2 regions of the Kutzneria sp. NPDC051319 genome follow, and region 1 is predicted to be linked to the other one. Evidence: riboswitches for the same ligand, from Rfam matches in the RefSeq annotation. Region 1 holds a riboswitch; the other holds the start of a gene.
What was found. A riboswitch is a leader RNA that binds a small molecule or an ion and turns the genes downstream of it on or off. The one in region 1 is predicted to bind S-adenosylmethionine.
Positions count from the first base shown of each region.

Region 1 (7,215 bases):
GCTGGTCCAGCAGACCGAGGTCGTGCAGGCCGCGCACGCCGAGTCCGCGCGCGTCCTGGACGCCGCCAGCGGCGAGGCCAACCGCCTGCGCGGCGAGTGCGACGCCTACGTCGACGCCAAGCTCGCCGACTTCGAGGACCTGCTGGCCCACACCCTGCGCACCGTCGGCAAGGGCCGGGCCAGCCTGCGGGCCCCCATGTCCAGCACCGCCTCCTCGGCGGCCCCGTTCGACTACGCCCGGGATTGACCGAACGCGGCCCCCGACCTGGAGTCGCGAGGCCGCGCCGGCGCCTGGAGCGGTGGGCGGATTTCGCCCGCCGCCACCCGACGTGCCCCGCCACCCGAGCCGACGCGGCGGGCTAAAGTCGGCAAGCGAAGGCGCTGGGTTCGAGCGGCCTCACCCCGCGCGGAACGCGCGGCATAGGCACTGACCAGGCGATTTTCCTTCTGGCCCTCTTCTTGAGTACTCTTGACCGGCTGGCCACGGTAAGTCACCCCACCAGCGACACAACCACCATGCCTAAGCAACGATCACACGCGCGCACCCAGCAGATGGCCGGCCCATGGGTTATCGACACCAGGGACATCGGCCGCCGACCCGGCTCCAGCCGCAGCTACCACCGAGTGGCTCCGGCACCGGGTGGTTTCGGCTACCCGGACGTCATCGGGGTCGAGGTGGGCAGTGAGGTCGTGTTGGATCTGCTGGTCGAGTCGGTAGTGGAGGGTGTGCTCGCCACCGGGACCGCCACGGCGGAGACGGTCGGGGAGTGCTCGCGGTGTCTTGATCCGTTGTCCGGCACGGTCGAGGTCCGCTTCACCGAGCTGTTCGCCTATCCGGACAGCGCGACCGAGGCGACCACGGACGAAGACGAGATCTCACGGCTCGTCGACGATCTGTTCGACCTGGAGCCGGTGGTGCGCGACGCGGTCGTGCTCGCGCTGCCGCAGGTTCCGCTGTGCTCGCCGGACTGTCGTGGACTGTGCGCCGAGTGCGGCGTCAAGTGGGCCGACCTGGGCCCCGACCACGCGCATGAGACGATTGATCCTCGCTGGGCTGCTCTGCAGGAGAAGTTCGGCGGGACCGAGGAGGAGAGCTAGTCGTGGCCGTCCCGAAGCGGAAGATGTCCCGCTCCAACACCCGTACGCGCCGTGCCCAGTGGAAGGCCGTCGCCCCGAACCTGGTGGCCTGCTCCAACCGCGCCTGCCGCCAGCCCAAGCTGTCGCACATCGCGTGCCCGGCCTGCGGCCAGTACGACGGCCGCCAGGTCGTCCAGCCGGCCTGACCGCCACCTCCCGGCGAGAAGGCTGAGCGCGGTGGGAGGTAAGGGATCACGGGGCCCGGCGCCAGATCGGGCCCTGCTACTTGAGGCACTGGGTGTCGAGTTGGACCCCGAGCTTCTTGTGTTGGCCCTCACTCACAGGTCCTACGCGTACGAGAACGGCGGCCTGCCGCCGAACGAGCGTCTCGAGTTCCTCGGAGACGCCGTCCTCGGACTCGTGGTGACGGACCACCTCTATCGCAGACACCCCGACCTGCCCGAAGGGCAGTTGGCGAAGCTGCGAGCGAGCGTGGTGAACATGATGGCGCTGGCCGGCGTCGCTCGTGACCTCAGCGACGGTGGCCTCGGTGCGCACCTGCTGTTGGGGCGCGGCGAGGAGCTGACCGGTGGCCGGGACAAGGCGAGCATCCTCGCCGACGGTCTCGAAGCCATGATCGGCGCCGTCTACCTTGCCCATGGCATCGACGTTGCCCGGGGCCTTGTGCACCGGTTGTTCGACCCGCTGCTGGAGGCCGCGCCGCTCAAGGGCGCGGGACTGGACTGGAAGACCAGCCTCCAGGAGCTGACCGCCGCCCACGGACTCGGCGTGCCCGAGTACCGGGTGGACGACGAGGGACCCGATCACCGCAAGGAGTTCACCGCCACCGTCTATGTCGGCGGGCGGGGACTGGGTTCCGGCGGCGGCCGAACGAAGAAGGAAGCCGAGCAGAAGGCGGCCGAGGCCGCTTACACCACGCTCAAGGCGGAAGGGCCGCGCGCGCAGGACGCGACCGGCTGATCTGTCGAAGTGGTGCCCGGAAGGGGGCATTCCAGGCGTCTCACGCCAGGAATGCCCCCTTCTGGGTTCTCCTGGGAAGGATGGACATGCCGGAGTTGCCCGAGGTCGAGGTCGTGCGCCGAGGCCTGGACGCCCATGTCACCGGCCGGCGCGTCACCGCCGTCGAGGTGCTCAACCTGCGGGCCGTCCGCCGGCACGTGCCCGGGCCCGTCGACTTCGCCGACCGCCTCGCCGGCCGCTCGATCGTCGCCGCCGGCCGCCGGGGCAAGTACCTGTGGCTGGAGCTCGACGACTCCGAGGCGATCATCGCCCACCTCGGCATGAGCGGTCAGATGCTCGTCCAGCCCGAGGACGCCGTCGACGAGAAGCACCTCCGGGTCCGGCTCCGCTTCGACGACGGCGGCCCCGAGCTCCGCTTCGTCGACCAGCGCACCTTCGGCGGCCTGGCCCTGGCCGACCTCGTCGAGGTCGACGGCGCCTCCCTGCCCGCCCCCGTCGCGCACATCGCCCGTGACCCCATGGATCCCGCTTTCGACCCCGACGCCGCCGTCGCCGCCCTGCGGCGCAAGCGCACCGGCGTCAAGCGCGCCCTGCTCGACCAGACCCTCGTGTCCGGTGTCGGCAACATCTACGCCGACGAGTCCCTGTGGCGCACCAAGCTGCACTGGGCCCGCCCCACCGACAAGCTCACCCGCCCCCAGGCCGCCGCCCTGCTCTCGGCCGCCACCGACGTCATGACCGAGGCCCTCGCCGCCGGCGGCACCTCCTTCGACGCCTTGTACGTCAACGTCAACGGCCAGTCCGGCTACTTCGACCGCGCCCTCGCCGTCTACGGCCAGGAGGGCCGCGCCTGCCGCCGCTGCGGCAGCGTCATCCGCCGCGACCCCTTCATGAACCGCTCCTCCTACTCCTGCCCGAAATGCCAGCCAATGCCCAAGAATCCGCGTATCTAAATGGCGCCGCCTCCGGCAACCGGGCGAAGCACCGGCGGGGCCTCGCGACTCTGCCGCCGGTGGCCGCACCACGAGCTACCCGCGATCGGCCAGCCAGCCGTCGAAGTCCGCCGGGGTGCGGACGCCGTTGTCGAGGACGGCGGAGTAGATGGTGTAGCTGCGCACCGTCTTGCCGTAGGCGGGATTGTCGGCCCAGGCGTGCTTGATGGCCAGGATGGCGCGGCGGGTCTCGGGGGTCAGGCGGGGTGGCAGCGTCTTGACGTGGTCGAGGTCGGGCATGCGTGACGGCTCGTCGACGAACCAGATGTCGAAGTTCCAGCGCTGTCCCTCGGCGGAGCCGTAGCCGAGGCCGAGGTAGAGGCCGTCCGGGTACTGCTCGGGCTCGACGTTCCAGTGGCCGGTGTCGTTGCGGAACTGGACCTTCCAGATCCGCTCGTGCCGGGCGATCTCGGCCCCGAGCCGGGCGACGGCCCCGGTGTCCAGCTTGGGGCAGGCCACGGTGATGTCGACGTCCCGCTTGACCATGAGGCCCAGCACCGAGCTGCCGGTGTGCACCGGGTCGCCGAACTCGGCCAGCAGGGCGTCGATGTTCAGGTCGGTGCACACGGCGTGCGCCTCGATCTGGAGCTTTTCCTGCTGTACGAACAAGTCCTCGGTCATGCCTGCAGTCTTGCAGCACACCGCGCCGCCCGTGGCCGAAATAGGCCGTGGCGCCGGTGGATCACCGGTGCTAATTTCGGCGCCAGGTCATGAGTGCCAGCGTTCAGCCCCGGCTTGCTGGCCGGCAACCCCGGCGTTCGCGGGCGGGGTGCTCCGGGTGAGGACCGGGCTCGGCGCACCGGCGTCGGGCAAGCCGCGAAGCGACGGAGCTGCTCATGCCCGCTGACCAAAACACTGTCCTGCAAGGGGAAACTCCGCTGTTCCGTCCCGCCGGGGCCGCCGATGCCGGCCAGGTGGCGCAGCTCCACGCCGACAGCTGGCGCCGGTTCTACCGTGGCGCCTACGCCGACGCATACCTCGACGGCGACGTCATGGCTGATCGCCGCGCCGTGTGGACGACCCGACTGGCTTCGCCCACCAACAGCGAGACCGTGCTCGCCGAGCACGACCACCGCTTGGTGGGCTTCATCCACGTCGTCTTCGACGCCGATCCCCAGTGGGGCAGCCTCGTCGACAACCTCCACGTCCGCCACGACCAGCGCCGCGCCGGCCTCGGCACCCAACTCCTGACCCGTGCGGCCGAAGCCGTGGTCGACCGGGCATCCGGCAAGGCCATGTATCTGTGGGTGCTCCAGCAGAACACCGCCGCCCAGCACTTCTACGTCGCTCGCGGCGGCACCTGCGTCGAGACGCTCCCGGCGCCGCCCGGCGACAACCCATGGCGCCTCAACGGCCCTCCCACCCTGCGCATGGCCTGGCCGAACGCCTCCCGCCTGCTCGAAGAAAGCCCCTGACACGCAGCCGCCGTGGACCCCCTGGATCCACGGCGGCATGGGTGATGCGTCAGGAGATGCCGATGGAGCTGGCGCGGTTGTTCCAGCCGTCGCCGATGGTGCGGAGGTCGGGGGCCTGGTCGATCCAGACGGAGTGCGGGTTGCCGTAGTTGAGCGGGTCGTGCAGGTGGACGTCGCAGTGGTTGTACGTGTGCACCGAGCTGGCCTTGTTGCTGGCCGGCCCGAGGTCGGCGAGGCCGTACTCACCGTCGTAGCCGGCGGTGCAGGCCTTGGGCACGTAGTAGTCCCAGGACGTGCCGGTGTAGTTGTAGCCGTCGTAGAGCCGCACGGCGAGGACGGAGGCGGCGGGCACGGCGGCGAGCTGCTTGGCCTGGGACTCGCCGGCGCCGCAGGCGGTGGTGTGCGTCTGAAGGTTGACGGCGCAGGACTGAGCGGCGGCCGGGGCGGCGGAGGCGGGCACGGCGGCGGCGAACAGGGCGCCGATGGCGGCCAGGGACGCGACGCCGACGGCGGCGGACCGCCGGGAGATGGTGGACATGAATTCCCCTCGTAGACAGCTGGTGTGCTGACCACCGGTGTAGCGAGGACGGGTTGTCCGGCGCCGGGGATCCGGCGCCGGACATCAACGTCCGGACAACGCCGGATGTGAGGAGTCCTCCCGTGCCGGCATCTCCGACTTGCGTAGTAGTGCGCATTGCGTAATAGTGGGCACAGCGCATCACCGGGAGGATCGGTTGGACACCAGCCAGCTGCTCAAGGGCGTCCTTGACCTCGCGGTCCTGGCCATGCTCCGGGAGGAGGACGGCTACGGTTACGACGTGCTGCGCAGGCTGCGGCAGAGCGGCCTGGACGAGGTGGCCGACGCGTCCGTGTACGGCACGCTGCGCCGGCTGTACAAGGCCGACCTGCTCACCTCCTACGTCGTGCCCAGCGAGGAGGGACCGCACCGCAAGTACTACCGCGTCAGCGAGTCGGGACGCGTTCGACTGGAGGAGTCGTGCAGGACGTGGCGGACGTTCGCGAAGACGATGGATCAACTACTGAGCGCTTCCTGACGCGGATGCGGGCTGCCCTGTCCGACCTGCCGCCGGCCGAGGTGGACGAGCTGCTGGAGGACACCGAGGAGCACGTCCGCGAGCTGGCCCGCGAACACGGGGAGGACCAGCTGGAGCTGCGGCTGGGCAACCCGGAGGCGTACGCGGCGGAGCTGCGCTCGGCGGCCGGCTACCCGCCGCCGCCCGAGCCGGAGCAGCCGACGCAGCAGCTGACGGCCGAACGCGGCGACGGCGTCGAGGTGCTGGGGCTGGCCGGCCTGACGGTCATGACGGCCAGCGCGATGCTGCTGGCCGGCGCGGTGATCGTCGGCGCCTACCGCGCCCAGGTGCTGGTGCCGCTGTTCGCGCTGTCGGGGCTGATCGGCCTGGCCATCTCGCTGCCGCTGCTGATCCGCGGCCCGGGCGGCATGCGCGCGGTCGCCGAGCTGCCGGCCGTCCGGGCGCTGCTGGAGTTCCGCGAGCCGGACGAGTCCACGGTCTCGGGCAAGGTGCTGGCCTACGTCTACAGCCTGCAGCCGGCCTGGTGGCTGGTGCGGGTGCTGCCGGTGGTCATGCTGACCCGCGCCGGCCTCGTGGGCCTGGTCATCCTGGGCGTGCCGGCGGCGGTGATCTCGATCCTGGTCGGCCATTACAGCCGGGTCGACCGCCGCCTGCTGTGGCTGGTGGTGCCGGCCAACGCCCTGGTCGCCGCGCTCCTGCTGACCTACTTCACCATCTACCTCTGATCGCCGCGCTGGCCGGACAGCCGGTCCAGCAGCGGCACGACGGCCAGCACCTGGGCGGCCTCCTCGGGGGTGAGCTCGGCCAGCCGGGCGTCGATGAACTCGGCGTCGCCGTGGGTCACGGAGATGATCGTCTCCCGGCCGGTCTCGGTCAGCATGACCTGGATGGCCCGGCCGTCGGACGGGTCGGGCTCGCGGGCCACCAGGCCCATCGCCTCCAGGTGGCTGACCATGGTGGTCGCGGTGGGCTGCGAGCACGGCACCTGCGCGGCCAGCTCGCCGACCCGCATCGGCCCGGCCTGCAACAGCTGGTTCAGCACGATCAGCTGCGTCGGATACAGACCCGCCGGCGCGGCCTGGCGGATGGTGCGCAGCAGCCGGTGCAGTGAGATCAGCAGGTGGAGCGACTGCTGCTGGCCGACCTGGTGATCGGTGGTCACGGCAGCCTCCACGAACCGGTCACAACGGATGGCCAGGATATCCCCGCGGCCATGGACCCGGTCCGCCAAGTGCGCGAATGAGGGGACGATGGCCCACCCAACCCCCCGGCGGGTGGACCATCAGCCTTCCCCTCCACCCCCGTCACCCAGCGTGCCTTTTCGGGCATTGTCACGGCATCCGCGCGATGGCGTAGGCGGTGGCGTAGCCGGGGGCGTTTTAGGGTTGGTCCATGGCGGGAGGATCGCTACCAACCGAGATCAGCTCGTTCGTCGGGCGGCGTGACGATCTCGCGGCGATGCGCCGGCTGCTGACCTCGGCGCACCTGCTGACGGTGACCGGTGTCGGCGGCGTCGGCAAGACCCGCGTCAGCCTACGGCTCGCGCACGAGCTGCGGCGGTCTTTCGCGGACGGCGCCTGGTGGGCCGATCTGTCCACGCTCAACCGCAATGCCGACGCGCAGCAGGTGTGCGAGACGATCGCCAAGGGCCTCGGCGTCCACGACCACTCCACCCGCACCACGCTGGAGGTGCTG
Region 1 covers NZ_JBFBAM010000030.1:1,959-9,173, reverse strand. Annotated here, with positions in the region: gene AB0M73_RS26925 (DivIVA domain-containing protein) at 1-247, shown strand, start outside; gene AB0M73_RS26920 (DUF177 domain-containing protein) at 517-1,098, shown strand; gene rpmF (50S ribosomal protein L32) at 1,101-1,283, shown strand; gene rnc (ribonuclease III) at 1,315-2,058, shown strand; gene mutM (bifunctional DNA-formamidopyrimidine glycosylase/DNA-(apurinic or apyrimidinic site) lyase) at 2,145-3,011, shown strand; gene AB0M73_RS26900 (hypothetical protein) at 3,087-3,671, opposite strand; SAM riboswitch class IV at 3,757-3,872, shown strand; gene AB0M73_RS26895 (GNAT family N-acetyltransferase) at 3,887-4,465, shown strand; gene AB0M73_RS26890 (hypothetical protein) at 4,515-5,003, opposite strand; gene AB0M73_RS26885 (PadR family transcriptional regulator) at 5,200-5,520, shown strand; gene AB0M73_RS26880 (hypothetical protein) at 5,526-6,245, shown strand; gene AB0M73_RS26875 (MarR family transcriptional regulator) at 6,236-6,682, opposite strand; gene AB0M73_RS26870 (LuxR C-terminal-related transcriptional regulator) at 6,913-7,215, shown strand, end outside.

Region 2 (7,215 bases), on a different contig from region 1:
CGCGCGCCCGCCGAGCAGGTTGGAGGGGCCGACGAAGCCGGCGACGAACGCGGTCGCCGGCCGCTCGTAGACCTCCTGCGGGGTGCCGACCTGCTCGATCCGGCCGGCGTTGAACACCGCGATCCGGTCGCTCATGGTCAGCGCCTCGTCCTGGTCGTGGGTGACGAACACGAAGGTGATGTCGACATCTCTCTGTAGTTGCTTGAGTTCGCCCTGCATTTCGTGTCGGAGTTTCAGGTCGAGCGCGCCGAGCGGTTCGTCGAGCAGCAGCACCTTGGGCCGGTTGACCAGGGCGCGGGCCAGCGCGACGCGTTGGCGCTGGCCACCGGACAACTGGGACGGTCGGCGCCGGCTGTAGTCGTCGAGGCGCACGGACCTGAGCGCGTCGGCGGCGCGGCGCCGGCGGTCGGCCCTGGGCACGCCCTTGACCCGCAGCCCGTACTCGACGTTCCTGGCGACGTTCATGTGTGGGAACAGGGCGTAGTCCTGGAAGACGGTGTTCACGTCGCGGTCGAACGGCGCCAGTCGGCTCACGTCCTGGCCGCCGAGTTCGACCGTGCCGTCGGTGGGCTGCTCGAAGCCGGCGATCATCCGCAGCACTGTCGTCTTGCCGGAGCCCGACGGGCCGAGCATGGCGAAGAATTCACCCGGTCGGATGTCGAGGTCGACGCCGTCGACCGCGGTGACGGGGCCGAAGTTCTTGCGCAGGCCGCGCAGCCGGACCGCGGGCACGGCGGAGGCGGCCGGCGGGTGGTCGCCGAGCGCGACGTCGGGGGCTTGGTGGGGCATCGCGGGCCTCCGGTGCTCTGCGGAGATGGTCTACGGCCTACAGGGCGCTCATCACGTGCTTGATCCGGGTGTAGTCCTCCAGCCCGTACAGCGAGAGGTCCTTGCCGTAGCCGGACTTCTTGAAGCCGCCGTGGGGCATCTCGGCGACGAGCGGGATGTGGGTGTTGATCCACACGCAGCCGAAGTCGAGGCGGGCGGCCATGCGCATGGCCCGCTGGTGGTCGGTGGTCCACACCGACGACGCCAGCCCGTACGGGACGCCGTTGGCCGCGCCGAGGGCCTCGGCCTCGTCGGCGAAGCGCTGCACGGTGATCACCGGGCCGAAGATCTCGTGCTGGCTGATCTCGTCCTGCTGTCGAACACCGGAAACCACGGTGGCGCCGTAGAAGTAGCCCTTGTCACCGATGCGGCTGCCGCCACTGTGGACGGTCGCGTGCGGGGGCAGCCGGTCGAGGAAGCCGGCGACGCGGTCGAGCTGGCCGGCGCTGTTGAGGGGCCCGTAGTCGGCGGAGGCGTCGTCGGGGCCGCCGGTTCTGGTCGCCAGGGCATGCGTGGTGAGGGCGGCGACGAAGTCGTCGTGCACCTCGTTGGCGACGAGCACTCGGGTCGCGGCGGTGCAGTCCTGGCCGGCGTTGAAGTAGCCGGCCGTCGCGATGGTCTCGGCGGCGGCCTCTATGTCGGCGTCGGCGAACACGATGACCGGGGCCTTGCCGCCCAGTTCCAGGTGCACACGCTTGACGTCGGCGGCGGCCGCGCTCGCGACCTCGGTGCCGGCACGGACCGAGCCGGTGATCGACACCATCGCCGGGATCTCGTGGCCGACCAGCGCACGGCCGGTGTCCCGGTCGCCGCAGATCACGTTGAACACGCCCGGCGGCAGGTGCTCGGCGGCGATCTCCGCCAGCAGCAGCGTGGACGCCGGCGTGGTGTCCGCGGGCTTCAGCACCACCGTGTTGCCCGCCGCCAGGGCCGGCGCGATCTTCCAGACCGCCATCATCAGCGGGTAGTTCCAGGGCGTCACCTGCGCGCACACCCCGACCGGCTCCCGCCGTACGAAGGAGGTGTGCCCGGGCATGTACTCGCCGGCCGACTTGCCCTCCAACACTCGGGCCGCGCCGGCGAAGAACCGGAGCTGGTCCACGACCACCGGCAGTTCCTCGGATGCCGTGAGCGCCAACGGTTTCCCGGTGTTCTCGCACTCCACACGGACCAGCTCGTCGGAACGCTTCTCGACCGCGTCGGCGATCTTCAGCAGGGCCAGTTGGCGCAGAGCCGGGGTCGTGTCCCGCCAGGAGTCGAAGGCCGCCTGCGCGGCGTGCAGGGCGCCGTCGACATCGGCCGCCTCGGCCACCGGCGCCGTGCAGTACGCCTGTCCGGTCGCCGGGTCGATGACGTCCGCGCGGTGTCCGGAGGCGGAGTCGACCTGGGCCCCGTCGATGAAGTGGTGCAGCTGTCGCATGGCGACTCCCTGCGGTCCCGGGTGGCGGAGGAGCGGGATGGACGTAAACATATGAGTCCATATGTCATATGGCAAGGGTCTGGGGGAGGATTGAGGGTGCCGAGAGCGGCTGGGCAAGGCGGGGGAGCGGAGCGCGGGTGGGCGGGTGTTCGGCCCGTCGGTGAAGGGGTCGGCGGGAGAATGCGCGGGCGGGGCGTCGGAGGACGAAAGGGTGAGGGTGGGCATGGGGCAGGCGAGGTCGCACGTGTTTGCGCCGCTGGGCGACCTCGGGCGGGCGGAGGCGGTGACGGCGCGGCTGACGGACGCGATCTCGATGGGGCTGCTGGGGGACGGGGAGCAGCTGCCGAGCGAGGCGGAGCTGGCGGGGCAGTTCGGGGTGGCCACGGTGACGGTGCGGGAAGCGCTGGTGGCGCTGAGACAGCAGGGCCTGGTGGCCACGAGACGGGGGCGCGGGGGCGGGAGCTTTGTGATCACGCCGGACCAGGAGGCGCCGGCGTCGTGGCAGCAGCGGCTGAGGGCGGTGTCGCTGAGTGAGCTGAGGGACATCGGGGACCACTACCTGGCGGTGGCGGGGGCGGCGGCGAGGCTGGCGGCGGAGCGGAGCTCGCCGGAGGACGTGGAGCGGCTGTGGCTGGCGACCGAAGACCTGCGCAATGCCGGAGCTGCGACGAACGACCAGGGCAGCCGGGGGCAGGCGAGGGCGGAGCGGCAGTTCCACCTCGAAGTCGCGGCGGCGGCGCAGTCGCCGAGGCTTACCCACCAAGAAATCCAGCTCCAGGGGGAGCAGGGCGGCCTGCTGTGGCTACCGCAGAGCGGCAACGGGCACGCGGAGCACGGGGCGATCACGGAGGCGATCGCGCGGCAGGACGGGGAGCTGGCCCGGAAGCTGACGGAGGAGCACATCCTGGAAGCGGTGGACCGGCTCGTGGACATGCACCTGAACCTGCTGTAACCCTAAGCGCGGGCCAATCGCGCAGCCGAGGTGGGCATCATGGGCTCTCACGCTGGTGACGAGGTCGTCGAACAGGTCGCGGCGATCGTGGAAAACGTCTTCGACCGGCTGAAGCCGGTGCTGGTGGCGGTGGAGTCGCTGCTGGTGGAGGTGGCGGAGCCCAGAGCCGAGGACTTGGAGCACATCAGGCCGCAGGTGGTGGACGCGCTGGGCGGTCTGGTGATCGGGGCGGGCTATGTGGCGGCGCCGCACGTGCTGACGGACCAGGAGTACGGGTTCGAGTGGTGGACGGCCACGAGCGCGGAGCCGGCGCAGCTGTTCATCAGCCTGGAGCCGGGCAGCGCGAACTTCCTGGACTACACAAGGCAATCCTGGTTCACGGCGTCAAGGGACACGGGCCGGCGGCACGTGAACGGGCCGTACGTGGACTACCTCTGCACGGACGAGTACACACTCACGTTCACGGTGCCGGCGCAGCGGAACGGCGCGTTCGCGGGAGTGGTGGGGGCGGACGTGTTCGTGCGGGAGTTCGAGCACGTGCTGCAGCCGAAGCTCAGGAGCCTGGGATCGCGAGCGGCCCTCGTGAACGCCCAGGGCCGGGTGATCGTCTCCAACAGCGCGAAATCGCCGACGGGATCGCTGATGCGGGACGCGGACGTGCCGGCGTGGTGGAACGCCGGCGCACAGGCGCGCGCCGGCGTTCGTCGCTGTGGAGACGCCCCGATAGTGCTGGTGATGCCTTAGAGACCCAGGGCCTCGATGACGGCGGCGGCGTTGGGCGGCACGGTGGCCTTGGGCCCAATGTGGTCGGCCACGGCGTCGAGGGTCTTGAGCCCGTCGCCGGTGATCAGCAGCACGGTGTCGGCGTCGGGGTCGAGCTGGCCGGTCTCGATGAGCTTCTTCGCGGTCGCGACGGTCACGCCGCCGGCGGTCTCGGCGAAGATGCCCTCGGTGCGGGCCAGCAGCCGGATGCCCTCGACGACCTCCTCGTCGGTGACGTCCTCGACGGCGCCGCCGGTGCGGCGCACGGTGTCCAGCACGTACGGGCCGTCGGCGGGGGCGCCGATGGCCAGCGACCGGGCGATGGTGTCGGGGCGGACCGGCGTCACGACGTCGGTGCCGGCCTTGTAGGCGGAGGCGACCGGCGAGCAGCCGGTGGCCTGGGCGCCGAACACGCGGTACGGGGTGGCGTCGACCAGCCCGAGCTCGCCCAGCTCGCGGAAACCCTTGTCCACCTTGGTCAACTGCGAGCCGGAGGCGACCGGCACCACGATCTGCCCGGGCAGCCGCCAGCCGAGCTGCTCGGCGACCTCGTAGGCCAGGGTCTTGGAGCCCTCGGCGTAGTACGGGCGGACGTTGACGTTCACGAACGCCCAGTCCTCGTGCTCGGCGGCGAGCTGGGTGGCCAGCCGGTTCACGTCGTCGTAGTTGCCGTCCACGGCGATCAGCGCGCCGTCGTAGACCGCGGTGGTGAGGATCTTGGCCTTCTCCAGCGAGGACGGGATGAGCACGACCGACTCCCAGCCGGCGCGGGCGGCCGCGGCGGCCACGGCGTTGGCCAGGTTGCCGGTGGAGGGGCAGGCCAGCACCTTGAAGCCGAGCTGGCGGGCGGCGGCCAGCGCCACGGCGACGACGCGGTCCTTGAACGAGTGCGTCGGGTTGCCGGTGTCGTCCTTGACCCACAGGTTGCGCACGCCCAGGGCGGCGCCGAGGCGGTCGGCCTTGACCAGGCGGGTGAGGCCGGGGTCGGTGTTGGGGTAGGCCTGCACGTCGGTGGGCACGGGCAGCAGGTTGCGGTAGCGCCAGATGGACTTGGGGCCGGCCTCGATGTCCTCGCGGCGCACCCGGCCGAAGTCGTAGGCCACTTCGAGGGGGCCGAAACACTCGCTACAGGCGAACTCGGCGGCCAGCGGGATCTGGTGGCCGCACTCGCGACAGCTCAGGGCACGCGCGGGGCCGAGGTTGAAGGCGGCGGCGGTGCGGGCGTCGACGGTCGAGGTCATGGGAGGTATCTCCTCATCTTTCCCACGTGTGGGTCGGAATTGGCACCGTGATCGACGCACCACAAAGCGTGCGTCGCCGGTTGCCGGGGCTTCAACGGGCCGTTCCCTCTGCCCCTCTGGATGAGCGGTATTCAGTTGTGACCTGCACGGTACGGCACCTCGACCTGGCATCGCCACTCAATCGCCCACCATGCGGGACGTGGAAGGATGGTCGGGTGAGTGCCGCCCCCGAACCGCTGCTGCTCGTGCTCGGCGACGAGGAACTGCTGGTCGAACGGGCCGTGCGGGCCGCGTTGGCGCAGGCCCGCGAGGTCGACCCGACCGCCGATCTGACCCGCCAGCGGGTGACTGACCTCACCCCTCCGGAGCTGGCCGAGCTGCTGAGCCCGTCGCTGTTCGCCGAGGGCCGCGTGGTGGTGCTGGAGGGCGCGCAGGAGGTGGGCAAGGAGATCGCCGACGCGGTCCTGTCCTACGCCAAGGCGCCGTCCGACGGCATCGTGCTGATCGTGCTGCACACCGGCGGCGGCCGGGCCAAGGTGGCCAAGGACCTGCCGGGCGCGCTGAAGAAGGCCGGCGCGGCGGTGGTGGAGTGCTCGAAGATCACCAAGCCGGCCGATCGGGACGCGTTCGTCAAGGACGAGGTGCGGCGGGCCGGCGGCAAGATCGATCCGGCCGGGCTGGCGGCGCTGGTCGAGACCGTCGGCAACGACCTGCGTGAGCTGGCCGCGGCCGCCTCGCAGCTGGTCACCGACAACGACGGCAAGGTCGACGAGGCGGCGGTGCGCCGCTACCACCAGGGCAAGGCCGAGGTGACCGGCTTCGCCGTGGCCGACCTGGCGGTCGTGGGGGATCGGGCCGGCGCGATGGAGGCGCTGCGCTGGGCCATGCTGCTCGGCGTGCCGCACGTGCTGGTGGCCGACGCGCTGGCCGAGGGCGTGCGGACGGTGGCCAAGGTGGCCTCGGCCGGTCGCGGCGACCCGTTCCGGATGGCCGGCGACCTGGGCATGCCGCCGTGGAAGGTGAAGCGGGCGCAGGGCCAGGCCCGCGGCTGGTCGCCGGCCGGGCTGGCGGCGGCGATGCAGGTCGTGGCCGCGCTCAACGCCGACGTGAAGGGTGTGGCGGCCGACGCGGACTACGCGTTGGAGCGGGCTGTGCTCAAGGTGGTCGCGGCGCACCAGATGGGCTGACCGGTCGGGCAGCGCCGACGCGCGAGCGGGCGGTGAGAGCCGAGTTCTGCTCGAATCGCTGCGCCGACGCGCAGCGATCTCCTACCGTGGCGGGGATGCTTCGACGACCCGTGGGATCCGACTGGGGGAAACCAGGGTCGCGACCACGGATAGAGGTCGGATGCGCAAGCTCTTACCATTGCTGTTGGCCGTGTTCACAGTGATCGCCCTGGGGCCGACGGCCCAGGCCCGAATCGCGGAGACCCCGAGCGCCGTGGGCTGGCGGGTGGTGGACGGCCAGGTTGTCTGGACGTCGCCGAAGCCGCTGACCGGCGACGCGCCGGTGGAGTTCTGGTCCGGCGGCAAGCTGCTGGGCCGGGCCAGCCCGAGCCGCGACAACCGTACGTTCTCCTTGCCCGGCAAGGCGATCGGCGATCCGAGCAAGATCGAGGTCCGGGCCGGCGGCCAGCGGCTGGACGCCCCGGACCCGAAGGCCAAGGCCGACTCCCGGGCGCCGGCCGCGCTGCCGCCGTTGCTGCCCAAGGGATCCGTGGACTCCGGCACTCCCGGCCGCTACCAGACGAGCACCGGCGAGTACACGCTCGACCCGGTGCCGCTGCCCGGGCTGAACGGGTCGACCGAGATGCAGGCCGTCGTCGTGGCCCCGAAGAACGCCCCGGGCAACCGCCCGCTGGTGCTGTTCCTGCACGGCCGGCACCAGGCCTGCTACAGCCCGACCGACCCCGAAGCCGATCCCGTGGGTTGGCCGTGCCCGGCCGGCTCCCTGCCGGTGCCGAGCTATCGCGGCTATCTCCAGACCCAGCAGTTGTTGGCATCGCAGGGATA
Region 2 covers NZ_JBFBAM010000009.1:107,999-115,213, forward strand. Annotated here, with positions in the region: gene AB0M73_RS11560 (ABC transporter ATP-binding protein) at 1-789, opposite strand, end outside; gene AB0M73_RS11565 (gamma-aminobutyraldehyde dehydrogenase) at 827-2,248, opposite strand; gene AB0M73_RS11570 (GntR family transcriptional regulator) at 2,472-3,200, shown strand; gene AB0M73_RS11575 (cache domain-containing protein) at 3,240-3,944, shown strand; gene thrC (threonine synthase) at 3,941-5,203, opposite strand; SAM riboswitch class I at 5,214-5,330, opposite strand; gene holA (DNA polymerase III subunit delta) at 5,419-6,390, shown strand; gene AB0M73_RS11590 (hypothetical protein) at 6,551-7,215, shown strand, end outside.
Region 2: linked by a shared signal. The riboswitch ahead of thrC (threonine synthase) and the one ahead of AB0M73_RS26895 (GNAT family N-acetyltransferase) in region 1 are both predicted to bind S-adenosylmethionine.